Regions from separate parts of the Mesorhizobium sp. M1A.F.Ca.IN.020.04.1.1 genome, predicted to be linked through region 1. Evidence: riboswitches for the same ligand, from Rfam matches in the RefSeq annotation. Region 1 holds a riboswitch; the other holds the start of a gene.
The links. Region 1 has a riboswitch for S-adenosylmethionine ahead of EOA49_RS01555 (homoserine O-acetyltransferase). Riboswitches for the same ligand answer to the same signal wherever they lie in the genome.
Positions count from the first base shown of each region.

Region 2: another riboswitch for S-adenosylmethionine. It lies ahead of EOA49_RS00035 (O-succinylhomoserine sulfhydrylase); the one in region 1 lies ahead of EOA49_RS01555 (homoserine O-acetyltransferase).

Region 1 is NZ_RZSN01000003.1:494-15,715, forward strand. It holds gene EOA49_RS01535 (glycosyltransferase family A protein) at 1-753, opposite strand, end outside; gene EOA49_RS01540 (glycosyltransferase) at 1,060-1,944, opposite strand; gene EOA49_RS01545 (Stf0 family sulfotransferase) at 2,060-2,878, opposite strand; gene metW (methionine biosynthesis protein MetW) at 2,827-3,441, opposite strand; gene EOA49_RS01555 (homoserine O-acetyltransferase) at 3,530-4,699, opposite strand; SAM riboswitch at 4,790-4,867, opposite strand; gene hisC (histidinol-phosphate transaminase) at 5,004-6,107, shown strand; gene EOA49_RS01565 (prephenate/arogenate dehydrogenase family protein) at 6,114-7,052, shown strand; gene EOA49_RS01570 (sugar kinase) at 7,049-7,996, opposite strand; gene EOA49_RS01575 (DUF2125 domain-containing protein) at 8,004-9,002, opposite strand; gene EOA49_RS01580 (gamma-glutamylcyclotransferase) at 9,128-9,658, shown strand; gene EOA49_RS01585 (aldo/keto reductase) at 9,777-10,724, shown strand; gene EOA49_RS01590 (LysE family translocator) at 10,868-11,488, shown strand; gene EOA49_RS01595 (1-acyl-sn-glycerol-3-phosphate acyltransferase) at 11,496-12,290, opposite strand; gene EOA49_RS01600 (LysR family transcriptional regulator) at 12,372-13,274, opposite strand; gene EOA49_RS01605 (pyridoxamine 5'-phosphate oxidase family protein) at 13,377-13,997, shown strand; gene EOA49_RS01610 (YdcF family protein) at 13,994-14,722, opposite strand; gene EOA49_RS01615 (ABC transporter permease) at 14,907-15,222, opposite strand, start outside.
Region 2 is NZ_RZSN01000001.1:4,104-19,325, reverse strand. It holds gene EOA49_RS00095 (glycosyltransferase) at 1-695, opposite strand, end outside; gene EOA49_RS00090 (hypothetical protein) at 674-1,408, opposite strand; tRNA gene EOA49_RS00085 (tRNA-Gly) at 1,801-1,874, shown strand; gene EOA49_RS00080 (hypothetical protein) at 1,963-2,436, opposite strand; gene EOA49_RS32450 (hypothetical protein) at 2,670-3,125, shown strand; gene EOA49_RS00070 (LysR substrate-binding domain-containing protein) at 3,248-4,237, opposite strand; gene chvE (multiple monosaccharide ABC transporter substrate-binding protein) at 4,531-5,601, shown strand; gene mmsA (multiple monosaccharide ABC transporter ATP-binding protein) at 5,790-7,325, shown strand; gene mmsB (multiple monosaccharide ABC transporter permease) at 7,322-8,614, shown strand; gene araD1 (AraD1 family protein) at 8,823-9,812, shown strand; gene EOA49_RS00045 (ABC transporter substrate-binding protein) at 9,862-10,629, opposite strand; gene EOA49_RS00040 (2'-deoxycytidine 5'-triphosphate deaminase) at 10,717-11,811, opposite strand; SAM riboswitch at 11,947-12,024, shown strand; gene EOA49_RS00035 (O-succinylhomoserine sulfhydrylase) at 12,081-13,271, shown strand; gene EOA49_RS00030 (ceramide glucosyltransferase) at 13,313-14,458, opposite strand; gene apaG (Co2+/Mg2+ efflux protein ApaG) at 14,677-15,069, shown strand; gene EOA49_RS00020 (Hsp33 family molecular chaperone) at 15,122-15,222, opposite strand, start outside.

The DNA.
Region 1 (15,222 bases):
CTGCCGCGCGATCATATAGGGCGGCACGTCGGGATAGCGGTCGGCAATATAAGGATGTTTGCCGATCAGGTTGGCGTAGGCCTCGACATAGCCGTCGCGCCGGCCGGAGATCGAATTTTCCGAATTGTATTTCTTCCAGTCGATATCATCCGACAGCAAGGCGCCGCTGCGGTTGGCAAAACGCAGCAGCAATTCGCGGTCCTGCATGCGCGTGATATCGCTGTCAAAGCCGCCGATCGCAAGCAGCGATTCGTGCCGGGCGGTGATCGCCGAGCCAGCGATGAAGATCGTCTGCGAGACCAGGGCGCGCTGCAGCCTGCTCTTGTCGAGCAAGGCCTGACGATTGATGCATTTGGTGCTGCGGCCGCCCTTGACCGAGATGAAGGAACTGATCAGCACTTCGAGCGAGGGGTTCCTGTCGAAGTGCGACAGCGTCCGGTCGAGGCGGTCCGGCAGATAGACATCGTCCGAATCAAGAAAGGTCACGATCGGCGCCCGCGCGCGCTCGATGCCCGCGTTGCGCGCGGCATTGGCGCCGCGCCATTTCGCGCCGACATAGATCAGTCTGGGATCGCGAATCTCGGCCAGCGCCAAGGCCGTTCCGTCGGTCGAACCGTCGTCGACAACAATGTGCTCGAAGCGGGTAAGTGTCTGGGCAAGAACACTTTCCACCGCGCGCACGACCTGGCTTCGCCGGTTGTGCGTCGGCGTGATCACGGTGATCAGCGGAGCTGGGTCGGAGGCAGTCGGCATCTAACTTTCGTTATGGGCAGATAAACGATGACCGTAAGATACTCGCACAACCTGCCTCCATGTCCGCCCCCCGGATGGATTCGGCAAACGCTACAGAAAAGAGCCGCCTATGTCACCTGAGGTGTCGCATCGGGGTCAAGTTCAGAGCGTGTTTCCTCAAAGTCATGCGGTTTGAAAGCAACACTTCGCGGCGGTTTATCCTTCAACTATGCCCGACATAGTCAGGCACGGTTTCGATTTCGTCGCTTACGAGACCGGCAGCGAGGCTGAAATGACCAAGAAATGCCAGGGTATAAAAAGCCAGGCCTACCACCAGTGAAAACGGAATCTGCCAAAGAGGCATACCGTTTGCGGCGCGTGGCTGAGCACGCGTCGCGTTGTGCGCCACGACATGGTCCACCAGCGACTGAACGACTTGACGATCCGCTGGCTGCGACTGGGGGCATGAAGCGCGACGAACTTGCGGTCGGCGTCCCTGCCGGTCACCAACGCGCGCCAATAGAAGAACCGCCAGCCTCGCGGAGAGTAGTGGTAGACGCGCGCATCAACGTTGACGATCTTGTGGCCCTCGCGCCGAAGCTGGTGCATCAGCAGCGTGCAGGACACCTTGAAGCCGTTATGTGCCGGGAAAGGGTGGCTGACGATCCAATGGCGCCGGAAGGCGACATTGTTGGCATTGATCGCCCGCTTCGAGGCGAATCTTTCGTCTCCACGGGCCATCGGGAAGAACCAGATCAAGGCGAAGGTTCTCGAGAAGAAGTCGTCATAGGACAGATAGGTATGGCCGTTCACGCAGACGGTTTGCGGCTGTTGAAACGGCTGCAGCAGATTTGAAAGCCAACCTGGCTGAGGGACCGTGTCCGAATCCAGGAAAACGACGATGTCCCCTTCGGTCAAAAGCACGCCGTTGTTCTTGAGTTCGTAATACCGGCCGTCGGGGCAAGCTGTGATCGTCAGGTCGGCAACCTGCATCAATTCAGGCGCTTCAGCTTCAATGCTCGCTTGCAGCAAGCTGCCGTCCGAATCGGGCCCGCCATGCGACACGGCAACTTTTGGCCTTGCAAAACCCGTAGCGGGAACAGCCGCGATTTCGCGCGCCAGTGACTTCAGCCCCAGGCCGATCTCGTTCCAGTCGATGGATTTGGCGTTCTCCATCTCCATGACGATCGAATAGATCGGGTGTTCAGCCATAGATAATCACCACCAGTTTTGCCGGTACAGTCGCTATAGCCCTGCGGGGTATGCCGTCAAACGATTCTCGGTGCCATTCTATTTGCAAGTTTGCGCTTCAATCGCATGATTCTTTCTAGATCTTCAGGAACCCGCGCTTTTTTCTGTGCGGGAAGCTCGACGGGTCGGCATATTCAGACAGGAAACGTTTTCTCCATTCGTCATTGGTCGCGTCGCGCTGGATTTCGAGACCTGATCCGAGATTCGTTCCCCAGACAGGCTCGACCCCGGCCAACTGGGCAATTTTCTCGAGGCTTCCTCTCGGGTTTTGCTGGACCTGCTCGTAAGTTAGCGCAAGAAAGGACAGCCCGTTTTTCGCGAACCACCCGTCCCAGGCCAGATTTTCCATCAGAATCTTTTCGAGCGATTCGGCGATAGCCTCGCCGTCATAGCGTGGGGATGCGCGATTGACCTCGCTAGAGCGGAATCTGCGGGTTTGGCGCGCACGCGCCCATGAGATCGCCTGACCCAGCAAATCGCTGCGCGTCAGGCGCACATAGTGAAGGTTGGGAAGACTGGCGGGGAGGTTCACCTTCTTGGCAACTTGAGCGAATTGACTCGCAAAAAGCTTGATCGCGTAGATTCCGGAAGAGGACCGTCCTTCCGTCAGCGCCCTCAGAAGCTGCCCTCTGGCATCGCGCGGATAGCCTGGCTGTTCGAGCAGCCGGCGCCCGCCAAACCACTCCAGTGGATTGCCCAGCCCGGCGGAAGCCATCAGTCCTGCAAGATGATTGCTGCCGGTACGCGGCGAAGTGCACACAAGAATCCCTGTGCTTATCTCCGACAGAATTTCCGACGGGATTTGAACCACGGCCGGCCGGCGTCGAAAGAGATCGAGCGAGATCATCGTTTCAGCAAGAACACCGCCTGCTGGCCGAAGAAGTTCCAGAACCACCAGGGCATCGACAGGCCGATCTTCTGGCCGTTGGCGTCGAGCGCGGTCGCCTTCTCGACCGTCGCGCCGAGCTCTTCGCACAGATTGACGAAGTCGCGAATGGTGCAGAAGTGGATGTTCGGCGTGTCGTACCAGGAATAGGGCAGGTCCTTGGTGACCGGCATCCTGCCCTTGATCAGCAGCGAGAAGCGCACGCGCCAATGGCCGAAATTGGGGAAGGAGACGATCGCGCGGTTGCCGATCCGAAGCAGCTCGTCGAGCACAAGTTTCGGGTTGCGGGTCGCCTGCAGCGTTTGCGACAGGACGACGAAATCAAAACCTTTGTCGGGGTAGAATTCGAGGTCCTTGTCGGCATCGCCCTGGACGACGGAAAGGCCGCGCGCCACGCATTCGTTGACGCCGCGCTGCGACAGCTCCAGGCCGCGGCCATCGACCCGCTTGGTCGCCTGCAGAACCTCCAGAAGCACGCCGTCGCCGGAGCCGACATCGAGCACGCGCGAATGCGGCGGGATGAGATCGGTGACGACTTCGAGGTCGACACGCTGGGCGCGATTGACGCTCATGGGCACACCTCCGGCCTTTGAGCATTTCCAGCCAGTCGGAATCTCGGCGCCTCAGAAATGCGCCCAGGACACAGAGATCGCGCGCCACTCATAGGCTGAGCCCCCTTGCGCGCGCGGCCGAGGCTATGAAGCCGTTGATGGCCGCGAACAATTCCGGTTCGTCGAGCAGGAAAGCGTCATGGCCGCGATCGGTCTCGATCTCGACGAAGGAGACGGACGCGCCGGCGGCGTTCAGCGCATGCACGATCGAGCGGCTTTCCTCGGTCGGGAACAGCCAGTCGCTTGTGAACGACACGAGGCAGAAGCGTGTCTTGGTGCCGGCGAAGGCATCGGCCAGCCGTCCGCCGTGGTCGGCGGCGAGGTCGAAATAGTCCATAGCGCGGGTCAGATAGAGGTAGGAGTTGGCGTCGAAGCGGTCGACGAAGGTCATGCCTTGATGGCGCAGATAGCTTTCGATCTGGAAATCGGCGTCGAAGCCGAAGGTCAGCGCCTCGCGATCCTGCAGGTTGCGGCCGAACTTGCGGTGCAGCGCTGCTTCCGAGAGGTAAGTGATGTGCGCGGCCATGCGCGCCACGGCGAGGCCCTTTTCCGGCCGCCTGCCGAAATCGAGATATTTGCCGCCGTGCCAGTCCGGATCGGCCATGACGGCCTGCCGCCCGACCTCGTGGAAGGCGATGTTCTGCGAGGAATGGCGGGCGCCGGTGGCGATTGGCAACGCGGAGAAGACGCGTTCCGGGTAGCTTGCGGCCCATTGCAGCACCTGCATGCCGCCCATCGAGCCGCCGAGCACGCAGAACAGCTTCTCGATGCCGAAATGATCGACCAGCATCAGCTGCGCCCGCACCATGTCGCGGATGGTGATGATCGGCAGGTCGAGCCCATAGGGCCTGCCTGTCGCCGGATCGGTCGAGGCCGGGCCGGTGGAGCCGAGGCAGCCGCCGATGACGTTGGCGCAAATGACAAAAAAGCGGCTGGTGTCGATGATCCTGCCGGGGCCGATCAGCACCTCCCACCAGCCCGGCTTGCCGGTCACCGGGTTGGTGCTGGCGACATGCTGGTCGCCGGTCAGCGCGTGGCAGACGAGGATGGCGTTGGAGCGGGCGTCGTTGAGGGCGCCGTAGGTCTGGTAAGCGACCTGGAACGGCGACAGCACGGTGCCCGCATCGAGTTTTAGCGGCTTGTCGGGACCGAACTGCAACACCGGGCTCGACGGTTGGTCGGCCTCGTGGTTGGTCCTTGGAGCGCGCTGAGCGGCCATTGCATTCCCCATCCAGTCGCATCGATCTCGCGATACGGCGTCCGGCCGGCAACGGACAACAAAAAACCGGCCTGCCTTCGCAAAGCCGGTTACAGGTTGCAAACGGCCCTTTAGCGAATTGTTTAACGTGGCTGCAAGCCGACCGGCCAAATCACCACGGGAGATCCGGCTGTTCTTCTAGGGCCAGCGCCGCGCTTCGTCAACGGTCTGCCTACGCGCGAGCGCGCCGGCCCCTCGACATTCGGGGCCACCGCCTGTATTTCCGCTGCGGCCTCGAACCAGGGCCTCTCGACGGATTTGTGACATGAAGCAGGATCAGCCACGTCCGACGCCCCGCGCGGGCATCATGGACATCGAGGCCTATGTGCCGGGAAAAAGTACCGCGCCGGCCGGCGTGACGAAGGTCTACAAGCTGTCGTCCAATGAGAATCCGCTCGGGCCCTCGCCGAAGGCGATCGAGGCCGCCCGGGAGGTGGCTGCCAAATTGGACGTTTATCCCGACGGCTCCGCCCGCCGGCTGCGCGAGGCGATCGCCGATGTGCACGGCCTCAATCCGGCAAACATCGTCTGCTCCAATGGCTCCGACGAGATCCTGGGGCTGCTGGCGCAGACCTATCTCGCGCCGGGAGACGAGGCCGTGTTCACCGAACACGCCTTCATGGTTTACAAGATCTATATCCAAGCCGCCGGCGCCAAGCCGGTGGCGGTCAAGGAGACGGACGAGAGCGCCGACATCGACGCGATCCTCGCCGCGGTGACGCCGGCGACGCGGATCGTGTTCCTCGCCAACCCCAACAATCCGACCGGCACTTATGTGCCGTTCCAGGAGGTGCGCCGGCTGCATGCCGGACTGCCCAAGAGCGTGCTCCTAGTGCTCGACGCGGCCTATGCCGAATATGTGCGGCGCAACGACTATGAAGCCGGCATCGAGCTGGCCGGGAGCTCGGAGAACGTGGTCATGACCCGCACCTTCTCCAAGCTCGGCCTCGGCGGCGCACGCATCGGCTGGATGTACGGACCGGCGCATATCGTCGATGCCATCAACCGGGTGCGCGGGCCCTTCAACGTCAATGCGACCGCGATCGAGGCCGGCATCGCGGCCATCCGCGACCGCGCCCATGTCGAGCGCAGCGTGGCGCATAACGAGAAGTGGCTTGCCTGGGTCAGCGAGGAGCTGACCGGGCTCGGGCTGCGCGTGACGCCCAGCGTCGGCAATTTCGTGCTGATCCACTTCCCCGACAACAAAAAGCATTCGGCAGCGGCCGCGGACGACTATCTCAGCGCGCGCGGCTACATCCTGCGGCGCGTCACCGGCTACGGCTTTCCCAACGCGCTGCGCATGAGCATCGGCATCGAGGAGGCCAATCGCGGCGTCGTCGAGGCGCTCAAGACATTTCTGAAAAGCTGAAGCACCATGACAGCAACGATGTTCGGAAGAATAGCGCTGGTCGGCATCGGCCTGATTGGTTCGTCGCTCGCCCGCGTCATCCGCCGTGAAGGCCTGGCGCGCCATATCGCTGTCGCGACGCGCAGCCAATCGACGCTCAAGCGCGCCGAGGAACTGGGTCTCGGCGATTCCTACACGGCCGAGGCCGAAGACGCGGTGCGCGACGCGGATCTCGTCATCGTCTCGGTTCCGGTCGGCTCGTCCGGCGAGGTCGCGGCCGAGATCGCGCCGGCGCTGAAGAAAGGCGCGATCCTCACCGATGTCGGCTCGACCAAAGCTTCGGTGATCGCGCAAATGCAGCCGCATGTGCCCGTCGGTGTGCATTTCATCCCCGGGCACCCGCTGGCGGGCACGGAAAAGTCCGGGCCGGATGCCGGCTTCGCCGATCTCTTCGACAACCGCTGGTGCATCTTCACGCCGCTGCCGGGCACGGATCCGGAGGCGCTGGAAAAGCTCTCCGAATTCTGGCGGCGCTGCGGCTCCAACATCGACACGATGGACCCGCAGCATCACGACATGACCTTGGCCATCGTCTCGCATCTGCCGCATATCATCGCCTACAATATCGTCGGCACCGCCGACGACCTGGAATCGGTGACCAAGACGGAAGTCATCAAATACTCCGCTTCCGGTTTTCGCGACTTTACCCGACTGGCCGCTTCCGACCCGACCATGTGGCGGGACGTGTGCCTGCACAACAAGGACGCGATCCTGGAAATGCTGGCGCGCTTCTCGGAGGATCTGGCCTCGTTGCAGCGAGCGATCCGGTGGGGCGACGGCGAGAAGCTGTTCGACCTGTTCACCCGCACGCGCGCCATCCGCCGCTCGATCATTGAGGCCGGCCAGGATATCGATGTGCCGGATTTCGGCCGTCAGGCCGTGGAGCACCCGGGGGCCAAGCCCTAGGCCTTCTGCTCGATCTGTCCCGATGCGGGCCAGTGCGCCGCCATCATGGCCATTGTCTCGGCTCTGTCCGGAGCGCCGAGCCGGCCGCCGAAGCGCAGGCATTTAAGCGCGGCGGCGGCGCTGGCAAAGCGCAGCGCCTGCTCGGGCGGCATGGCTTCGGCAAGGCCGACGGCGAAGGCGCCGTGGAAGACGTCGCCGGCGGCGAGCGTGTCGACCGCCTTGACCTTCGGCGCCTCGACATGCCGGACGCGACCGGTTCCCCGATCATGCCACCAGGTTCCGGCAGCGCCGCCCGTCACCGCGACGAAGGCGTCGGTGCGCGAGGCGAGATCGGCGCATGCGCTTTCCGGATCGAGCGCATGGCCGCAGATGATCCGCGCCGCCGGCTCCGAGGCGACGATGTGCGAGGCCAACGGCAAAAGCCGCTCGAGCACGTCGACCGGCGCGGTGTCGGCGTCGAGGATCGCCGGACGGCCGGCGTCCCGCGTGGCCGCCAAGGCAAGTGCAGCGGCGCCCGGCCAGCGGACGTCCACCAGCACGGCGTCGAAGGCGGAAAGGCCGGCAAGCGGCAGCGTGTCGGGATCGGCTTGCGCCCTGCTGTCATAGAAGGGCACGATGATGCGCTCGCCATGGGCATCCACCAGGATCGCGGCCAGCGCCGAGCGCGCGCCGGCGACGCGGCGGACCAGGCTGCAGTCGACGCCTTCCGCCTCGATCTCGGCGATCAGCCGGTCGCCGACCGCATCGTCTCCCGCGCTCGCCCAAAGCGACACATCGGCGCCAAGGCGATGCGCGGCGCAGGCCGCACTCGTCGCCATGCCGGAGGCGATCTGGACACCGTCGCTGGCGATGAACTTGCCCTGATGCGCGGGCAGCGTCTCGACACGCAGGATCGTGTCGAGGGTGAACGCGCCGACGCTGAGCAGTTTGATCGGTCCGGCCATCGCAGTCTCAATCGACCGGCTTGATCTTGCCGAGCGGGATGAAGCCAAGCGAAGCTTTACCCTTCACGATCTTGAGCGGCATGGACGGTTGGTTGCCGAGCATGGCAATGCCGGCAAAACCCTGCTCGATCTCGCTCTTGTGCTCGGGAATGGCGCCGGCGAGGATGGCCGCTACGGCCTTTGGGTCCTTTAGCTTGATCGACAGATTTGCATCGATCAGGCCGTCGGCGTCGATCGAGATCGGCCCGGACACAGTTACGCGCGCCGTGCCCGATGACACGTCGAGGCTGGCGATGTCGACCGACTGGCCGCGCAGGCTTTTCGGCGGCGCCTTAATCAGCGCGACGCCGTTCTTCACTGTCGCTTCGCCGGCGCCGTCGAGTTCCGGCAGCACGCGTCCGCCGACAGCTTCCGCGTCGATCTTCAGGTCGCCAAAGCTGCCGGTATAGACGAGGTCCTGGCCATTCGGCTGCAGCTGGCCGGCCGCCTGGCCGGCGCTGAACAGCTGCACGGGATCGGTGTCGTCGGCCGGATCGGTCTGTCCAGACAAGCCTTCCGCCTGAAGCGAAATGCGGCGCGGAAGCGGCCATGACAGCTTGACCGTGGCGTGCAGCTTGTCCCAGTCGAGCCAAAGCGGCGGCATGCCCGGCGCCACAGTCCGCAACGGCCCGCGCAGGTTCGCCACGGGCGACAGAGGCTGGGTGATGCGAGCGACGACGTTCATATCGCCGGTCGAGGCCGCTACATTCCTGGCATCGTCCTGATAGGCCAGGCTGTCGCAGGCGACCGTGAAGTCCAGTGGATAACCACTGACCGTGAGATTGGCGCAGTCGGCCTTGATGCCCTTGCCTCCAAGCTCGGCCACGGCCCGCTCGGCCTCGGTCTTGACCTTGCCGGCGAGATAGAACCATCCGCCGCTGTAGAGCGCGAACAGCACCAAGATGAACGCCGCAAGCCAGAACAGCCGGCGGCGAGGTTTGCGCGATCGCTCGTCACTTGACGTCATGCTGCGGCTCTCGTTAACCCGCTCATGCGGCGAGCGGGTGGTTGTTCTTACGCACGACAAGCGGGGACAGAAGAAGCACCTTACCGGTGTGGTGTCGTCACTCGAATGCAATCAGGCTTGGCGATATGGGCGATTTTTGGGTTTTTGGCTACGGGTCGCTGATCTGGCGGCCCGGTTTCGCACATGTCGAGACGCGGCGCGCCCGTCTTTACGGCTTCCGCCGGTCGCTCTGCGTCTATTCCTTCGTCCATCGCGGTACGCGTGAGCGGCCGGGCCTGGTGCTCGGCCTCGACCGCGGCGGCTCCTGCGTCGGGCTCGCCTTCCGCGTGCCCGGCGATTTGCGTGACGAAGTGCTTTCCTATCTGCGCGAGCGCGAGCTGGTGACCAGCGTCTATCTCGAACGCACTCTCGATGTCCGGCTGGATGGGGCGGGACAAGGCGGAACGGTCGAAGCGGTCGCCTACATCGTCGACCGCGCGCATGAGCAATATGCCGGCGGGCTCGACGCCGGCCATGCGGCAAAAGTCGTGCGCGGCGCCGTGGGCCAATCGGGCAGGAACGAAGACTATGTCCTGAGCACAGTGGAGCATCTGAGGGCGCTCGGCATCCGCGACCACTGGCTGGAAGAGGTGGGGCGGCAGGTCGCGTCTTCGTGAAGATCTGGCCCGATCAAAAAGCAAAACCATGCCTTTGACCTCGGCAAGGCACGACCTAGCTTAGCCGCAATCCATCCTCTGGGCACCCAGGCCCTTCCCAGCATCACGGAGATCAGTCTTGCAGAAACGCCGTCTCGGTCGCACCGACCTTTCCATCGCGCCGCTGGTCCTTGGAGGCAACGTCTTCGGCTGGACCGCCGACGAGAAGACCTCGTTCGACCTGCTCGACCGCTTTGCCGAGGCCGGCTTCAACGCAGTCGACACGGCGGACGCCTATTCGCGCTGGGCGCCGGGCAACAAAGGCGGCGAATCCGAAACCATCATCGGCAACTGGATGAAGAGCCGCGGCAACCGGGACAGCATCGTCGTCATCACCAAGGTCGGCTCCGACATGGGACAGGGCAGGCGGGACCTCTCCGCAGCCTATATCGAAAAGGCGGTCGACCAATCGCTCAAGCGGCTGCAGACCGACGTCATCGACCTCTATCTGTCGCACTGGCCGGACCCGGCCACGCCTTACGAGGAAACGCTCGGCGCCTATCAGCGCCTGCTCGAGAAGGGCAAGATCCGCTATCCGGGCTGCTCCAATCTCGATGCGGGGCAATTGCGCGCGGCCCTGGATGTCGCCAGCCTGCGGGGCCTGCCGCGTTACGAGGTTCTGCAGCCCGAATACAATCTGTACGATCGCTCTTCGCTGGACGGCCCGCTGCTCGACCTGTGCAAGGCGGAAGGCCTCGGCGTCATCACCTATTTCGGCCTGGCCAAGGGGTTCCTCAGCGGCAAATACCGCAGCAAGGCCGACCTTGGCCGGAGCGAGCGTGGCGAAGACGTGGCCGAGTATCTCAACGAACGCGGCATGCGCATTCTCTCCGCGCTCGATGCCGCGGCCGGGCGCCATTCGGCCAAGCAGGCCGAAGTGGCGCTCGCCTGGATCATGGCGCGGCCGGGCATCACCGCGCCGATTGCCAGCGCCACGACGCCCGCACAGATGGAAAGCCTGATCCGCGCCGCATCGCTCAAGCTTTCCGCCGACGACATCGCAGCGCTCGATCGCGCCAGCGCTTAAGGCGTGTCGATATTCAGGCGGATGCCGGCCTGACCTGGATCCAACATGCGTTAGTGCAGCAGGTCCCCCGCACGATCGTCCAAGACCTTGCAGATAGCCTCGCGATAATTCCTACCCGATCGCGGCAGGAATTGAGGTTAGGCATGGTCGGAGAAGTTTTGTCCGAAGCGCAGCCCTGGCAGCAGGTGCTGGCGCTGGTCATGGCGGCGACCGTTGTCATGGGTAGCCCAGGTCCGGCGACGATCAGCGTCACCGCCGTCGGCGCCGCTTTCGGGCTGCGGCCTTCGCTGGGTTATACGTCCGGCATCGTGCTTGGAACGACGGCCGTGCTCCTGGTTGTGGCCGCCGGGATATTCGGCATGCTCGCCTCGGTGCCGGGGCTGGCGCCGTTGCTGACTGTCGCTTCGGCCCTCTACATCCTCTACCTTGCCTTCAGGATCGCGACAGCGCCGCCGCTTGCCCAAGGCGGCAATGCGGCGGCGCGTCCCACCTTCTTCGGCGGCTTCATGCTCGCCGTCGCCAACCCGAAAGCCTATGTGGCGATCGGCGCGGTCTTCGCGGGAGCTTCATCCACGGTCGACGGGCTCGGGATTTCGACCAAGCTTTTGGTGCTGGCAGCGATGATCGTCGCCATTCATGCGCTCTGGCTTCTCGCTGGGACGATTTTCGCGAGGCTGCTGCGCGATCCATTGGCGTCGCGGATCATCAATCTCTTCTTCGCGGCGACGCTGGTGCTGACGACTGCACTGGCGGGGCTGCCGTAAGGGGAGCTCAGGCCTTCGCCGCAGCGCCGAGCTCCGCCAGCCGCTTCACCGCCGTCGGCGGCATCGGCGGCGGGTTCGGCGCGCGCGAGGCCTCGACCAGCAGCTCGTCGCAGGCGGTCTCGGTCTCGCCGATCAGCCGCTGCATGAACTCCTCCTTGTCGAGCCCCGGAGGAATCGGCGGCAGGAAACGGGCCTTTATGGTGCCCGGATAACGCATGAACTTGCGGCGCGGCCAGTAGAGGCCGGCGACATGGGCGACCGGCACCACGGGAACGCCCAGCTGGGTATATAGCTCGACGATGCCGTATTTGTAGGACGGCTCGGCGCCCGGTGGGCGACGAGTGCCTTCCGGGTAGATGATAAGCTGACGCGGGTTGCGCGCCATCTCCTGCCTTGTCGCGGCAACGACCGCTTTCAGCGCCTTGGAGCGGCTGCCGCGGTCGACCGGGATCATGCGCATCTTCATGATGTACCAGCCGAAGAAGGGGATCCAGGTCAGTTCCCGCTTCAGGATATACAAGGCGTCGTCGAGATAAGGAAAAAAGGCGATCGCGTCCCAGAACGACTGATGCTTCGGCGCCAGGATGAAGGACCCCTCAGGCAGGTTCTCGGCGCCCGTGATTTCGCTCCTGGTGCCGGCGATCTTGTCGTAAAGCCACATCGAGGTGCGCGACCAGAATTTCGGCACGAACCAGGCGCGGTGGCGGGGCGACAGGAAATAGAAGGGCGTCCAGAAGATCATCTGAACGACCAGGCTGAGATAGAAGGCTAGGTTGAACGCCAGCGAGCGGATAATGAGCATGCGGGAAAGGGCCCGGTGTGGAAGTGAGCGTTGGTTACACCAAGCGCGGGCAAAAAGGAAACGGCGCGACGGTGGGGCGCATCACAGCGAGCGCGCCAGCCGCTCCTTCAGGCGGGGCGCCGCGAAATCGAGGAAGGCGCGCAGCTTCACCGGCAGCAGGCCCTGACCGGCATGCAGGAGATTGACCGGCCATGGCGGCGGCTCGAACGGCTCGAGCACGACATGAAGCGCGCCGGCGCGCACCGCGGCGTCCGCCTGATAGGAGAGCACCCTCGTCAGGCCGAGGCCGGCGATCGCCGCATCGATTGCTGCCTCGGCGGTGTTGAGCTGCAGCCGCGAGCGGACCGGAACCACGGTTTCGCTCTTGTCGGTGCCGAAGCTCCACGTCGCGGGAGAGGCAAGCCCTTCGAAGGTGATGCAGTTGTGGCCTGAAAGGTCGCGCGGTTCGAACGGCGTGCCATGCTTCGCAAGATATGCCGGGCTGGCGCAGACGATGCGGCGGATCTGGCCGACGCGCGTTGCGACCATGGCCGAATCCGGCAGCGCGCCGATGCGCACGGCAAGATCGATATGCTCCTCGATCAGATGCGTGATCCGATCGGACAGCGTCAGGCGGATGTCGACGTCGGGATAGGCGGCCAGAAAATCTGTAACAATCGGCAGCACATGCAGGCGGCCGAAGACGACCGGCGCAGTGATCACCAGCTCGCCGGTCGGGCTCAAGTATTCGCCAGCGGCGGCGCGCTCGGCTTCGCCCACCTCATCGAGGATACGGCGGCAGGCGGCGAGATAGGAACGACCAGCGTCCGTCAAGGTGAGGCGCCGCGTCGAGCGGTTGAGCAGACGCGTCTTGAGGTGCCTCTCCAGTTCGGAGAGCTTGCGGCTGACGGTGGCGAGCGGCACGCCGGCATGTCGCGCGACGGCGGAAAGGCTGCCGGCCTCCACGGTGGCTACGAACAAGAACATGGCGTCGAGGCGGTCCATTTATTCTTCCGAAATGTGGAAGGATGGATTGCAAATATGCCTTCTACCTCCGGATTTCGGAAGGGGCTACATGTCGTTCCACTTTGGCAGAGGACAGCCGCCATGGACGCCTTCACCAGCGACGTCGCCTTTACCCCTACGGTCAAGGCTATCCAGTCCCGCAAGGGCTCGCGCGCATCTTATGCGCGGGTCGAGGAGCGCGGCGGCTGGCGGGCGACGATCACGCCCGACCTCGCCGCCTTCGTCGAGGCGCAGACCAGTGTGTTCCTGGCGACAGCCAATGGCGGAGGTCAACCCTATGTTCAGCATCGCGGCGGGCCAGCCGGCTTCCTGAAGGTGCTGGACGAGCAAACGATCGGCTTTGCCGATTTCTCGGGGAACCGGCAGTTCATCACCCAGGGCAATCTTGCGGACAATGCCCAGGCCTTCCTGTTCCTGATCGACTACATGCTTCGGCAGCGCATCAAGATCTGGGGCACAGCGCGCGTCGTCGAGGACGATGCGGAGCTGACGGCGAGGCTGATGCCGGCCAACTACAAGGCGCGGCCGGAGCAGGCGATCCTGTTCAGCGTCACGGCCTGGGATGCAAATTGCCCGCAGCACATTCCGCAGCGCTTCGAAGCGGCGGATGTGGCCGCGGCGCTTGCCGAGCGGGATAGACGCATTGCCGGTCTGGAGCAGGAGATCGCACGCCTGCGCAACAGCGCGTCTGGCGAAGCTTAGTTCTTGCTCACCGTAGAGGCTTCGGCGAGCGTGACGCCCTCGGTGGTCGGCCGAAGCGGGACGATGCCGCGCGCCAGCGCCAACACATATTTGCTGTATTCGGTGAACAGCACGCGCAGCGCTTCCGGCTTGGTCAGCCAGCTGCCATTGCCGAGCTTGTTGTTGACCACCGGATAGGGCTCAAGCCGCGCGCCATGCAGCAGCCGGCCCATCTCGAGCAGGCTGCGCGGCATGTGGTAGTTGTTGGTGACGACGATGATGCTGCCATAGGCGTGGCTTTCCACCCATTTGGCGCTCTCCTCGGCATTGCCGATCGTGTCGAGCGCGGCGCGGTCGATGTCGACACAGCATGAGAACAGCTGCTTGTCGCCGCCCATCGCCGCTTGCAATTGGCGGCGGCTCGCCGTGGGGTGAACACCGCTGATCAAGAGCCGCTCGCCCTTGCCTGATGCCAGCAGATCCATGGCGGCGTCGAGCCTCGACTGACCACCGGTGAGCACGATGATTGCGTCGGCCCTGGCCGGATTGACCGGCGTCGTCATGTTGCTGACCTTGTCGGCAAACCAGCCGAAGCCGCCGGCGAAAAGCGCCAGCAGGGCGAGCACGAAGAAACCGCAGAGACGAAGCGCAAATCTGAGACGACCGGTTCTTGCAGACGCAGCACCGCGCGTAAGCGCCGCTGGCATCCGTCCAGCCGTTCCGATCGAGTCCCGCGCGTCCATCATCCCCAGGTTAATCCTGAAAACATCCAATGGTTAACTCTGAAACGTCGCCTTTCATAGATAGCACGGCGCACATTGCGTTACGGCAGTTTCCCTTGCGTGATCATGCACTTGTGGGGTCCGGGTCGCATTGGAAACCCAACTTGCCAACTCTTGCATTCGCGCCACACTTGGTTTCGCGTCATGATCAGCTTGCCTCCGGCTGCCGGATGTCGATCTCACTGAGATAGGCGACGACCGTGGCATGTGAGGTCGCCGCGGTCAGCGCGCCGATCACCAGCACCATCAGGGCGACGCCGAGATAGCCGGTCGAGCCGATCGCGAAATTGCCGAACAGCGCGGTCGCCTGGTCGGCCTCAGGCGTCGCCATGTTGCGCGACGACCACCAGGAAAAGACGATGAAGACCAAGATAGCGGCGGCACCTCCGGCGGCGGCGCCCTTCATGCCGGTGACCAGGAAATGCCAACGGAATTCGCGCGCGATGAAGCGGGCCTCGGCGCCG
Region 2 (15,222 bases), on a different contig from region 1:
CGCCACAGCCTGTTGTAGCGGTTGCCGCCGCCGATACCGAGGTGCGATATCGGCTTGCCGCCCCGCTTACGCTTGATCGCGACCGGCTCGCCATCATGGCTGAGGCAATGGCCGAAATCCGCGGACGGCTGAAGAGGCGCGGCAGACGGCACCGACCTGAGGGCTTCGCCGACGATAAGGTCTTCCGGTTCGCAGGTCAGCGCGACGGCCTTGCCGAACAAGGTCGGGCCTGTGGGGCAGAGCGCAGTCGGCCCGTAATATTCCCGTTTCACATTGGCGCAGACAAGCTCGATCGCCTTGGCGAGCGCCTTGTGGCGAGGCGGCGCGGCAACAACGCCGATGCTGGTGTCCCAAGGGGTCGAGCTGAGGAAATCGCGAAAGATCGACAATTTTCCATCGGCGCGCGGCACTCCGCGCAGGAAGAAATAGGAGAGATCGGCATAAAGGCCGCCTTGCTCATGGAGCAGGCAATATTTGGCGAGGTCCGCCTTGTAGGAATAAGGTCGCAGCGTCCTGAAAGCCGAAAGCACCTCTGCTCCGAAATGCGTCGAAATGAACTCCGCCAACGCCGCTTCCCGGAACAGGCGGTGCTCTTCGCCCGGATGAGCAGCCGTGAGCGAGTGGATGTTTTCGGCAACGAGCCCGGAAACGTGCTCGCTGCCGTCGTCGGTGATCAGAATGCTGAAGAGAGGCATCCGGCTTCCGTCTCGATCAAGGTGCCTTGGTGAGCCTTCAACTTGCCCCAGTCGCGCCACTGGTGGGGACTGGCCTTCAGATAGGCCGGGTGCCGATCGGCGAAGTCTTGCGCGGCGCTCTGGATCAGTTCGGCCTTGTCCTGGCTGCGATCAAGATCGATCGGATTTTCCACAGTCACCCGTATCTTGCCTGTGCTGTCGTCACGCACGACGAAGACCGGCAGCAGGGGAGCGCCGGCGATCCTGGCCAACCGGGGCGCGCCGCCCGCAAATTCAATGGCCGACTGGCCGATTCGCGCACGCACGAGCAACTCACCCTCCCAGGCGCCAGCGGTGATGGACGCAAACTTGCCCTGGCGAAGCAACCGCCTCGCCTCGTTCATGCTGGCGGCGGGATTGGCGCGGTCGATCACGATACGGCCCGCGGCATGTCTGAGCTCGACGCCGGTTCTGATCGGGTTGAGGAACAGGATGCCGAAGCGCGATTTCGAGAAACCGTGCTCGGGCCTGCTGACATGGAAGACATCGAAGCCGGCTTTGGCGAAAACCATCTTCGCCGCAAGCGCATTGAAGGCGAAATGCGCAATCCACAGGACGGCGCCACGGCCCTGTTCGCGCGCCGCATCGAGATGCTCGGCGCCGAGGAGTTCGATCTCGGGTCGCCAGCCGACGAGCCACTCGCGGACGATCTGGATGTTGTGTTCGCTGCGCATCGCGTCGACCCGGAGCCGGTCCTCGCGGCCGGCTATGCCAAAGGCGGCAAGATCCGGTTGGTCACCAACGTCGCGCCGAGACTCAGGCGCCCGTTTCAGCCGCTCCAGCCAAAGGCAGACACTGCGCCATCTCTTCTCAGGCACGAAAAGAGAGACGAATACAAAAACAGGAAGCCTCAGCAGGAATCCGAGATCTTCCACAGCAAAGGCTTTTCCGGAGCGAGAGGCTCGCTTCCTCTTCCGAACATTGATTTTCAAGCTGGGTCCCCACCCTTAACCCCTGAGCCATTACCATGTTGTGGCGCGGCGTCAAAGCGCCGGTGGATGGCTCTCGGCTTTCAATGTATCGCCGATTGCTAGATGCGGGGCCATCATGGTAACGAGGCTGTTGCGCGGGTATGATGTAATGGTAGCCTGTCAGCTTCCCAAGCTGAACGCGCGGGTTCGATTCCCGCTACCCGCTCCATCCCTCGCTACAGTGCCGCGCGGTCGCAGCGATCTGGCAGAGCGTCCTCAGGCGGCCGATGGCGAATGCGATCGTTGCCGCTTGCCGGTCAGGCCAGCACGCCGCAGAGGGGAAGATGCTTTGCGGCCTCGGCGGCTTCCATCCGCACGATGGTGCGCGACAGGCCGCCGCGTTCCTCGATCCACAGGCGAACCCAGTCGGGATATTGCGAGATCAGGTACCCGGCGGCGATTGCGTTCTCATGGGCGCCGACGCCGTAAGGCAGATGGAAGCCGAAGGATGCACGCGGCGTGATGCAAAGCTGCTCGGCGGGCAAAGACAGATAGAGCGTGCAGGCGCTGTCGCAGGCACCGTCGAATTCCACAGGCTCGTTCGCGGCGCGCAGCTCGGCGACGTGCAAAGCGAAGATCACGATCTGACCGCCGGGATTTTCCTGCACCGTTTCGGCATCTGCGGGCAGCGTTGTCAGGGCGGCGGCGAGGAACGCTAGCGCCCTGGCTACCAGCCTCCGCTTAACCCGCGCGCGCGGCAGATCGGCGTGCATATTGGTGACCTCGCTCATCCGGCGAGACCAAGGCTAACATTGCGATGGTTAACAACAGGCAGCTTTGAAAACATCGAACATCCAGATCGCCCAACTGCCCGCATCCTCTCAACAGCAGGGGGACTGGAAAATCAACGTGCTTTTTGACCGCACTCCGAAGGGAGCCACCTCGTTCGGCGAAAGCGCGCAAACGAAAGAGCCGCTCGAAAGGCGAGGGGCTTGGGCCCTAGAAGAGGATCGCCGCGCGAACTATGGCGAAAAAGAAGCCAGCCACCTTGCGGCGGCCGGCTCTGGACCGGTTGAGCAATCCAGGACCACGTCTCGGTCCGGAATTCCGTAAAAACAGTTCTTTACTGCGGGTGAGCGGCTCTTATCCAAAGCTGAACCGCTATGGACCCCTAAAGCCAAAAGCCAATCCAAACACGTTCGCGCCAGCAGCGGCGACGCCAGCGGCCACGACGCCAGTAGCGGCGGCAAACACGTCTCCAAACGCGGCGCCGTCTGCGGCGGCGACGGCCGTGATGCCAATGACGATGGTAAACCTGCTCCACTTCAGCACGTTCGTCTCCATCCTCGAAGACGGCGGTATCGGGCTTATCGAGTTCATCGAGAATTCCGTTGCCGCTTGGAATTCCGGCAACCGCCCTATTGGGGCCAGCCAGGGTTGCAATTGCCGCTGCCCCCGCAACGCCAAGCATTCCAGTTAGAAACAAGCGACGTTCCATCAAAGACCTCCCGATAGTTCAGCATCGGCAGGTGGTTCCCTCACCCAAACGGGCTCCAGCGAACTGCCGATCTGTTTGAACGCACAGGTAGCATTCTCGTTCCGTTACCCCACTTCGCGCAGGATGAAGTCGTGCAGCATCTTGGCGGCGGGCGAGAGCGCCCGGTTCCTGACCGTGATCAGGCTGTAGGGCCGGACCTCGATGTCGAACTCGGTCTGAACGACATCGATCGCTCCGGACAGCCCGTCGCCGCTCTGGATGAACTTGGCCACCTGCACCGAAACGGGGGCGATGGCGTCAGATTGCGCCACCATTACCAGCGTCAAGAGCAGCGACGAGGTGTTGAGGATGCGGTCGGGAAGCGGGATGTTGCGGTTCAAGAAATTGCTTTCCATCGCCTGGCGCAGGGGCGAGCCGCCGGACTGGAAGACCCAATCATAGGCAGCCGTCTCCTCCAGGCCGACCATCCCGCCGCCGGCAAGCGGATGGCCGCGGCGCACGATCAGGCAGGCCTTCTCGATGCCGATGACGCGCGATTCGAACAGCCGCGGATTGAGGTCATCGGGGATGCGGGCGATGATGAAGTCGTGGCGGGAGGCGATCAGCTCGCGAGCGAGCACGTTCGAGGTCTCGACCTGCATGGTGATCTCGATGCGCGGATAGATGCGGCGGATCTCGCGAATCGCCGGCACCGCCAGTTCGATCGCCGGCGCAGTCACGGCGCCGAGAAACACCGAGCCGCCCTTGCCTGCCTTGAGTTCCGAAATCTCGCGGTCGGCTTCGCGCATTTCGAGCAGGATCGAGCGGGCGCGCCTGGCGAGCGCCTGACCGTAAGGGGTCAGCGTCACGCCGCGCGGCAGCCGCTCGCACAATTTCACGTCGAGCACCGCCTCCATCTCGGCGATCATGCGCGAGGCCGCCGGCTGGGAAATATTCATCACCTGGGCGGCGGCGCTCACCCGTCCGTGATCGTCGAGCGCGGCGATCATTCGCATATGGCGCAGGCTCAGGCCGCTGCGCAGGAGCGTTTCGCCGTCCCCCGGAAGCTTCTCGTAACTCCCTGAAATCGCATCAGGATCGCGCAGCGCCGCCATGATTTCCCAGCCTCTCCGGCAGTTCTCTGCTCTACGCTAAATCATACCAGTTTCGGTATAGCAACCAGCAAAGATCGCATTTGACAGTTATGTCAAAGGGACACACCCTTCGCGCGTTCCGAGACGCAGCGATCGGCAACGAGCAAAATCGTATCGATTGAAACTGCGTCGCGGGGCCGATTGGGAGGATACCGGAGATCGATAAAGCCGACAGAGGCGCGACTGCGCTCCTGTTCGACTGCGCGGCCCGCGAAGCCCCGAGGTGTCGCGTCCATCAACCAGGGAGAGTAAATGTGAAGATCATCAAGACGCTGGCCGCCGTCGCGGCCCTTGGCATTGCCGCCACGACCTATTCGGCGCACGCCGCCGACAAGGGTCTCGTCGGCGTGCTGATGCCGACCAAGACCTCGCAGCGCTGGATCAACGACGGCGACGCCGTCAAGTCCCAGCTCGAAGCGCTGGGCTACACGGTCGACCTGCAATACGCGCAGGACGACATCCCGAACCAGCTCAGCCAGCTGGAAAACGAGATCACGAAAGGCCCGAAAGCGCTGATCATCGCTTCGATCGACGGCACCACCATGGCCGATGCGCTGCAGAAGGCCAATGACGCAGGCGTCGTCACCATCGCCTATGACCGGCTGATCAAGAAGACCCCGAATGTTGACTACTACACCACCTTCGACAATTTCGGCGTCGGCGTGATCCAGGCGAATTCCCTGGTCAAGGGCCTCAAGGAGCGCTTCCCGAACACCAAGCCGTGGAACGTCGAGCTGTTCGGCGGCTCGCCCGACGACAACAACGCCTTCTTCTTCTACAACGGCGCGATGTCGGTCCTGCAGCCGCTGATCGACGACGGCTCGATCAAGATCAAGTCCGGCCAGATGGGCATGGACAAGGTCGGCACGCTGCGCTGGCTCGCCGCCACCGCCCAGGCCCGCATGGACAACCTGCTCTCGGCCAACTACTCGGACGGCAGCCGCGTCGATGGCGTTCTGTCGCCCTATGACGGCCTGTCGCGCGGCATCACCGCCTCGCTGCGCGCTGTCGGCTACGGCACGGATGCTCAGCCCTGGCCGATCGTGACCGGTCAGGACGCCGAGACCGCCTCGGTCAAGCTGATCATTTCAGGCGAGCAGTATTCGACCGTGTTCAAGGACACCCGCGAGCTGGCCAAGGCCACCGTGCAGCTGGTCGACAAGGTGCTCTCCGGCGGCAAGCCCGACGGCCTCGACACCAAGACCTACAACAACGACGTCAAGGTCGTTCCCTCGATCCTCTTGACGCCGCACGAGGTCGACAAGTCGAACTACAAGGCGCTGGTCGTCGACTCCGGCTACATCAAGGCCGAAGAGCTGAAGTAATCCAGCCTTTAAGGGAGGGGTCCTGCGCGACGCAGGGCCCCTTTTCGTTCAGAAGCGACCCCGGTATTGTTTTTGCCGGCTTCTGCAGCGCCATGCGCCATCGCGGCGCGAGCCAGACTGCAGTATGTTGATTTCGCGCATAACGCCTTCCGGAAACGGCAGGCATGCGCCAGGGAGCGGAATTCCTGATGAGCTCGACGATTTTGGAGATGCGCGACATCACCAAGACGTTCCCCGGCGTGAAGGCGCTGTCGAACGTCAACCTCAGCGTCGAGGAAGGAGAAATCCACGCCATCGTCGGCGAGAACGGCGCCGGCAAATCGACGCTGATGAAGGTGCTGTCGGGCGTCTACCCGACCGGTACCTATGAAGGCGAGATCGTCTTTCGCGGCCAGGAATGCCACTTCAAGGGTATCCATGACAGCGAGCATATCGGCATCGTCATCATCCACCAGGAACTTGCCCTGGTGCCGATGCTGTCGATCGCGGAAAACATCTTCCTGGGCAACGAGCACGCCAGCTACGGCGTCATCGACTGGAACGCCAACGAGAAGCGCACCAAGGCCCTGCTCGACAAAGTCGGCTTGAAGGAAGATCCCAAGACGCTGATCACCAATATCGGCGTCGGCAAGCAGCAACTGGTCGAGATCGCCAAGGCGCTCAGCAAGGAAGTGAAGCTGCTGATCCTTGACGAGCCGACCGCCTCGCTCAGCGAAAAGGACAGCCAGGCGCTGCTCGATCTTCTGCTCGAGTTCAAGCGCCAGGGCATGACCTCGATCCTGATCTCGCACAAGCTCAACGAGGTGAACCGCGTCGCCGACAAGGTGACGGTGATCCGCGACGGGCGCACCATCGAGACCCTGCCCAGGAAGGACATCAGCGAAGACCGGATCATCACTTCGATGGTCGGCCGCTCGCTCGACGACCGCTACCCGCCGCGCGAGCCCCAGATCGGCGAGGTTATTTTCGAAGTGAAGAACTGGTCGGTGTACCATCCGATCCACGCCGAGCGGCAGGTGATCAAGAACGTCAACCTCAATGTGCGCAAGGGCGAGGTGGTCGGCATTGCCGGGCTGATGGGCGCCGGCCGCACCGAATTCGCGATGAGCCTGTTCGGCCGTTCCTATGGCCGGCATATCAGCGGCGAGGTCCTGCTCAGGGGTAAGCCTCTCGATCTTTCGACGGTGAGCAAGGCGGTGGAGAACCGGATCGCCTATGTCACCGAGGACCGCAAGACCTTTGGCCTCAACCTCATCGACCACATCAAGCACAACGTGACGCTGGCCAATTTGGGAGGCGTCTCCAGCCGCGGCGTCATCGACGACATGCGCGAGATGAGCGTCGCCAACGACTATCGCAACAAGACCAACATCCGCGCATCAAGCGTCTATCAGCTGACCGGCAATCTTTCGGGCGGCAACCAGCAAAAGGTGGTGCTGTCGAAATGGCTGTTCGCCGACCCGGAAGTGCTGATCCTCGACGAACCGACGCGCGGCATTGACGTCGGCGCCAAGTACGAAATCTACACGATCATCGCCCGCCTCGCCGCAGAGGGAAAGGCAATCGTCGTCATCTCGTCGGAAATGCCGGAATTGCTCGGCATCACCGACCGCATCTATGTCATGAACGAAGGGCGTATCGTCGGCGAAATGGCGGCAAGCGACGCCAGCCAGGAAAAGATCATGCGCGCCATCGTTCGGGGAGAAGGAAAAAAAGCCTCATGAGCACAGAAAGCGCTCCCGCGCCGCAGAGCGGCGTCGCCGAAGACGTCAAGCATGGTCCGCGTGTCGCCGTTTCGGCGCTGACGACGAACCTGCGCGAATACGGACTGATCATCGCGCTGATCGTCATCATGCTGTTCTTCCAGTACACGACGTCCGGCACGCTGTTCAAACCGGTCAACCTCAGCAACCTGGTGCAGCAGAACTCGTTCATCATCGTGATGGCGCTTGGCATGCTGCTGGTGATCGTCGCCGGCTATATCGACCTCAGCGTGGGATCGGTCGCCGGCTTCATCGGCGCGCTTGCCGCAATGATGATGGTCATCTGGCCGCTCGGTATATTCAGCAATCCACTGGTGGTCTCGATCGTTTGCCTGATCGTCGGTGCGCTTATCGGCGCGGCGCAAGGCTATTGGATCGCCTATCACCGAATACCGAGCTTCATCGTGACGCTGGCGGGCATGCTGATCTTCCGCGGCATCTGCCAGGCACTGCTTGGCGGCGGCTCCTCGGTCGGTCCGCTTCCCGACAGCTTCAAGGCGTTGAGCTCCGGCTTCATCCCCGACGTCATCGGCCCGCTGACGCTCATTCCGCCGACGGTGAATGCCGCCGGCAAGACCATCGTCGGCAGCGGCCTTACGCTGCACATGACGACGATCGTGCTCGGTCTGGTCGCGGTGCTCGCCTATGCCTATTTCGGCTTCAGAACACGGCGTAAGCGCGAACGGCATGGCTATGAGGCCGAGCCCTTCCCGCTGTTCGTCGTCAAGACGCTGGTCGGCAGCGCGCTGGCGCTGTTCCTGGTCTTCCAGTTCGCCAGCTACAGGGGCCTGCCGGTGGTGCTTCTGGTGATGGGCGTGCTGATCTCGCTGTTCGTCTTCGTCACCAAGCGCATGACCATCGGCCGCCGCATCTATGCGATGGGCGGCAACGCCAAGGCGGCGCAGCTGTCGGGCATCAACACCGAAAGGCTGACGCTGCTCGTCTTCATCAACATGGGCGTGCTGTCGGCGCTCGGCGGCCTGATCATCGCCGCTCGCCTCGGCCAGGCCGTCCCGGCCGCCGGTCTGGGCAGCGAGCTCGACGTGATCGCCGCCGTCTTCATCGGCGGCGCCTCGGCGATGGGCGGTGTCGGACAGGTCATCGGCGCCGTGGTCGGCGGCTTCATCATGGGCGTGATGAACAACGGCATGTCGATCATGGGCGTCAATGTCGACTGGCAGCAGGTGGTCAAAGGCCTGGTGCTGCTCGGTGCCGTCATCTTCGACGTCTACAACAAGAACAAGGCGTAGAGGCCGGAGGCAAGGACTAAGGAGGCATACGGGTTCTAGATCGCGAAGCTGCCGGCAACCCGTCGGCGCGAAGAAGTCCTGGAAGGACCAGGCTCGCGAGTGCAATCCGGACGAAGAGTTTCAACCGTGGCGCGGATCGGTTCCGGGCCGCGCCGGTCAGGGCTTGCCAATCGGCAGCCGGGCCAAGGCAAAAGAGAGAGGGTTCATCATGCTGATTTCCCAGATCCTCGATGACGCCGAGACGATCCGCGTCGTTGCCCGCAGCGGCGGCAAGACCCGGATCATCAACGGCGCGCGCAGCGTCTATTCGCTGGCGATGGAGGCAGCCCGCACCGGCACCGGGCTCGAGGCGCTGATCGAGCGCAAGGGCTATGGCGAGACGGTCGACCTCGACGCCGTCTACAAGAAGGGACGCCTGGTGTCGCCGATCAACCATCCCGACCCCGCGCATCTCCACCTTACCGGCACCGGGCTTACACATCTCGGCTCCGCCGCGACACGCGATTCCATGCACAAGAAGCTCAGCGACGGCGAGGAGCAGCTCACCGATTCCATGAAGATGTTCCGCATGGGGCTGGAGGGCGGCAAGCCGGCCAAGGGCGAGATCGGCGTGCAGCCGGAATGGTTCTACAAGGGCAACGGCACCATGGCGGTGGCGCCCGGTGCCGCGCTGATGTCGCCGGCCTTCGCGCAAGACGCCGGCGAGGAGCCGGAGATCGCCGGCATCTATGTCATCGGCGACGACGGCGCGCCGTTCCGCGTCGGCTTCACGCTGTCCAACGAGTTTTCCGACCATGTGACCGAGCGCGTGAACTACCTGTTCCTCGCCCATTCCAAGCTGCGCAACGCCTCGTTCGGACCGGAAATCCTGATCGGCGAGCTGCCCGCCGACATAAGGGGCTCTTCACGAATCTGGCGCGACGGCAAAGTGCTTTGGGAAAAGCCGTTCCTGTCCGGCGAGGCGAACATGTCGCACACCATCGCCAATCTCGAGCATCACCATTTCAAATATTCAGCCTTCCGCCAGCCGGGCGACGTGCATGTGCACATGTTCGGCACCGCCACACTCTCGTTCGCAGACGGCGTCAGGACCGAGGAAGGCGACACGTTCGAGATCGAGGCCAAGGATTTCGGCCTGCCGCTGCGCAACCCGCTCGAGATCGAGAAGCCAGTGAAGGTGGCGGTGAAGGCGCTGTGAGGTTAGAGCGTGATCTCCCCCACGAGGGGGGAGATTGGCAGCTTCAACCTCAATAAATATCGAAATCGAAATACTTCGATTGGATCTTCTTGTAGGTGCCGTCGGCAACGATGGCGTCGATGGCCGCGTTGAGGCGGTCGCGCAGGGCGGTGTCCTCCAGGCGCACGGCGATGCCGGCCTCGGTCTCGGTGCCCTTGACGTCGCCCACCAGCTTGCAGCAGCCGTCGCTCGCCTTCTTCATCCAGTCGACCAGCACGAACTTGTCCGAGATGACGGCGTCGAGCCGGCCGTTGAGCAGATCGGTGACCGCCTCTTCCTGGGTCGGGTAGAGCTTCGCCTCGGCGCCGGCCTTGGCGTAGACGTCCTGGACGTAGTTGGCCTGGGTGGTCGAGGCCTGGGCACCTACCGTCTTGCCGGCAAGCGAGGCCGGCTCGGTCGAGGCGATGTCGGCGTCCTTCAGGGCGACCAGCGCAAGCGGCGTGGTGTAGTATTTGTGGGTGAAGGCGACCTGCTTCTTGCGTTCCTCGGTGATGCTCATCGAGGCGATGATGGCGTCGAATTTCTTGGCCTGCAGGGCCGGAATGATGCCATCCCAATCCTGGGTGACGATCTCGCATTCGACCTTCATCTGCGCGCAGAGCGCATTGGCGATGTCGATGTCGAAGCCTTCGACCTTGCCGTCCGGCGTGATGGTGTTGAAGGGCGGATAGGCGCCCTCGGTGCCGATCTTGATCTTTTCGGCCGCGTCTACCGAACCGACGCCGAGCGCCAGCATGGCGGCGGCCGCGGCCGACAGGATCCATCTGGATATCTGCATTTTCATCCCCTTGGGTTCAGTTGCTACCTGGTCAGACGCAGCCAAGCACGGCGCGCCAGGCCGGGCAAGCACAGCCTGGTTGGGCGATCAGCGCGCGGCGCGAAAATGCTTGGAGAGCTTCAGCCCCTGCGCCTGATAGTTGGAGCCCAGCTCGCTGCCATAGAGCGCCTGCGGGCGCTTCAGCATATGCTCGTAGACGAGGCGACCGACGATCTGGCCGTGGTCGAGGATGAACGGCACCTCGTGGCTGCGCACTTCAAGCACCGCGCGACTGCCGCTGCCGCCGGCGGCGGAATGGCCGAAGCCCGGGTCGAAAAAGCCGGCATAGTGGACGCGGAACTCGCCGACCAGCGGATCGAAAGGCGTCATCTCGGCGGCATAGAGCGGCGGCACATGCACGGCTTCGCGAGAGACCAGGATGTAGAACTCGTCCGGGTCGAGCACGAGCTCGCCGGCCCCGCTCTTGTAGAGCGGTTCCCAGAAGTCGACCACATCCTGAGCGGCGCGCTTGTCGACGTCGACGAGGCCGGTGTGGTGCTTGCCGCGATAGCCGACCAGGCCGTCCTTGTCGCCGTCGAGATCGATAGAGAGCGCAATGCCGCCGCCGGAGATGTTGGGCGGCTCGGTCGCAACCAGCATCTCGGCGTGATGGAGGTCACGCAACTCATTCTCCGACAGCACGGCATTGCCGGTGCGGAAGCGGATCTGCGACAGGCGCGAGCCGGCGCGCACGACGATCGGGAAGGTGCGGGGGCTGACCTCGAGATAGAGCGGGCCGTGATAGCCGGCGGCGATCTTATCGAACTCATGGCCGCGGTCGGTCATGACACGCGTGAAAATGTCGAGCCGTCCGGTCGAGCTCTTCGGGTTGGCCGAAGCCGAGACTTCCGCCGGCAGCGCCAGGCTTTCCTGCAGCGGCACGATGTAGACGCAGCCCGTCTCCAGCACCGCGCCCTCGGCAAGGTTGATCTCATGCAGCTTCAGCCGGTCCAGCTTGTCGGCCACCAGATGATCGGGACCGGGCAGAAAGGAAGCCCGCACGCGAAAGGCCTTGTCGCTAAGTCTGAGATCGAGGCTGGCCGGCTGGATCTGGTTGGTGTCGAGCGCGCGCGGCGACTTCAGCGCGCCCGACTGGAAGAGCGCCGCGATGTCCTGATCGGGAAGAATGCCTGTCTGCCGCAATGTCTGGCTCCGGGCGAAGTCATTGTCGTCGCAGTTTCCTGTCGCAAAACCGCGGGACACTTTTGCTGAGGCTGCCTGGTACAAACCTCTTAATCAAGCCGGCAATTGACGCAAGCGCGGGCGAGGTCTAAAGGGTCGTTATCCCGTGGTGATTTGGCCGGTCGGCTTGCAGCCACGTTAAACAAGTCGCTAAAGGACCGTCGGGCCGCAAGGCCGTATGGACCGGTTGCGACGTCGCGGCCGGTTTTTTTGTGTTTGGAAGCAGGGCGATGACCAAGACGCGTAACTGGAAACCTCAGACGGCACTCGTGCATGGCGGGACGCTGCGTTCCGGCTTCGGCGAGACCGCCGAGGCGATGTATCTCACCCAGGGCTATGTCTACGAGACGGCCCAGGCAGCGGAGGCCCGCTTCAAGGGCGAGGAACCCGGCTTCATCTATTCGCGCTACGCCAACCCGACCGTCGATATGTTCGAGAAGCGCATGTGCGCGCTGGAAGGCGCGGAAGACGCACGTGCCACCGCTTCCGGCATGGCCGCCGTGTCCGCCGCCCTGCTCTGCAGCGTCAAGGCCGGCGATCACATCGTTGCGGCGCGAGCCCTGTTCGGTTCCTGCCGCTGGGTGGTCGAGACGCTGGCGCCGCGCTATGGCATCGAGGCGACGCTGATCGACGGCACCGACATTGCCAATTGGGAAAAAGCGGTCAGGCCGAACACCAAGCTGTTCTTCCTGGAAAGCCCGACCAACCCGACGCTGGAAGTGGTCGATATCGCCGCTGTCGCCGCTTTAGCCAATTCGATCGGCGCACGCGTGATCGTCGACAACGTCTTTGCCACGCCGCTGCAGCAGAAGCCGCTGCAGCTCGGCGCCCATATCGTGGTCTACTCGGCGACCAAGCATATCGACGGACAAGGCCGCTGCCTCGGCGGCGTCATCCTGTCGGACAAGAAGTGGATCGACGAGAACTTGCACGACTATTTCCGGCACACCGGCCCGAGCCTGTCGCCATTCAACGCATGGACGCTGCTGAAGGGCCTCGAGACGCTGCCGCTGCGCGTGCGCCAGCAGACCGAAAGCGCCGGCAAGATCGCGGACTTCCTGGCTGGCCGGCCGGAGATCGCCCGCGTCATCTATCCGGGCCGGGCCGACCATCCCCAGGCGGATATCGTCAGGAAGCAGATGTCGGGCGGCTCGACGCTGATCTGCCTTGACGTCAAGGGCGGCAAGCAGGCGGCCTTCGCCTTGCAGAACGCGCTCGACATCGTGCTGATCTCGAACAACCTCGGCGACGCAAAGAGCCTGATCACGCATCCGGCGACGACGACGCACAAAAACCTCAGCGACGAGGCGCGCGCCGAGCTCGGCATCGGACCAGGCACGCTGAGGCTCTCCGTCGGGCTGGAGGATACCGACGACCTGCTCGCCGACATCGAACAGGCGCTCAAGGCGGCGAAGGAATGAACCGCCACGGCTGCAAAGAGCGCGCTTGAGCCGCAGCAGGCTCAAGCAATCTCTTCGAGTTCAGTCATCCCGCTGTTGCGGATGGTCATTGCGTTGCCGCGCCATTCGACGGCTCCGCCAAGCCAGCCGCGCGCCCAGATGGCGGGAAGCATCACGTCGCGCACGATCATCGCGGTGACGCTGCGCGGCGACAGATACCAGCCCTTGGACCAGGCGAGCATGCATTCGGGCACATAGGCGATCGCCAGCACGCAGAGCGCGGTCGCGGGCAGGCTGACACCGGCGCTTGCCGCCGCGATCAGCGCCAGAAGCAGCGGCGCGACCACACCGGTCAGGATTTCGGGCGCGAAGAACAATGGGAAGGTGACGCGGCGCAGCCGCGCCCAGCGCGCCTGGCGCGACCAGATTTCGGCGAGCGTGCGCTGGCCGAGCGGCTGCTCGAAGGGCGCGGCCACGAGATTGACCCCAAGGCCAAGGCTGTTGACCAGCTTGGTCGCCGCCGCGTCCTCGGCGATTTCGGCGGCCAAAGCCTGGATGCCGCCATTTGCATCCAGCATCGGCTTGTTCCACAGCATGCTCTTGCCCTGGGCGAAGCCAAGGCCGAGCGCTTCGCCGGCATATTGCCAGCGCGCCTGCAGCGTGTTGAGGAAGACGCATTCGACTTCGGCCCAGAAACCGTCCGGCCGCGAGCCGATCGGCGTCGAGCAGACGAGGCCGGTGTCCGGTCCCCAGGCCGCCATCAGATGCTGGACATAGTCCTTGGGCATCAGCACGTTGGAATCGGCGAGGATCACCCAGTCGTGCCGCGCCGCCTGCCAGCCCTTGATGCAGTTGTTGAGCTTGGGATTGGCGCTGATCCTGTCATCGCCGACGAGGAGCCGCGCCGGAACATTCGGAAAGCGCGCGATGGCGGCGTTGATCAGCTTGACCACGGGATCTTCGGCGTGCGCGACGCAGAAGATCATTTCGTAGCGCGGCCAATCGAGCGAGAAGGCGCGGTCGAGCGTCTCCTGCGTGAACGGCTCCACGCCGCGCGACGGCACGACGATCGAGACAGGCGGCTGTTTGCTGGAAGGCGGAGGAATGACCCGCCTGGGCTTCAGCCGCGACGACGCGAGCAGGATGCTGGCAAGGTTGGAAAAAAGAAGGGCCGAGGAGGCAAAGGCGGCTGCGAGGGTCAGTTCCATCGAGATCTGGTCACTCCGGAAAGGCCGCCCGAGGCCGTTTCATCACTCGACAAAGCGCCCGAGTCGCCCGCACGGTTTGTGCACACCAACATTGTCATGTGTCACTTAAATGACATTGTTTGTCGGCACTTGCGGTGGAAAAGCCGGCAGGCTGGCGACGCCGCGGAGGTAGAACCGCGAAGCGCGGTAAAATGTTCCCTGCGGCACCGGAGTGGCTCATGTATCGCGCCGTGACGCGCAACATCGAAGTGCAGGTCAGGCCGTTCTATCTGGAGGACCGTTCCGATCCGTCCGAAAACCGCTATGTCTGGGGCTACCAGGTGACGATCGACAACCGGTCGGACGAGTTCGTGCAGCTTCTGTCGCGCTACTGGCACATCACCGACGGGCGTGGCCGAGTCGAAGAGGTGCGCGGCGAGGGCGTGGTCGGCGACCAGCCGGAGCTCAACCCCGGCGACAGCTATCAGTACACGTCGGGATGCCCGCTCTCGACGCCATCCGGCATCATGGTCGGCCACTACACGATGCGCAACGGCCGCGGCGAAACGTTCGACGTCGCCATTCCGGCTTTCTCGCTCGATATGCCGGGGACGAAAAGGACGGTGAATTAAAGAACTCGAGTTCCCCGCCTCCGCAAAGCGGGGGCGAGGAGCCGGAGCTTTCTCACTCCGCCGCAAACTCCGCCGGATCGAAGTCGTACTGCGTCGAGCAGAACTCGCAAGCGACATGGATACCGCCGTCCTCGGTCGAGTCCTTGATCTCCT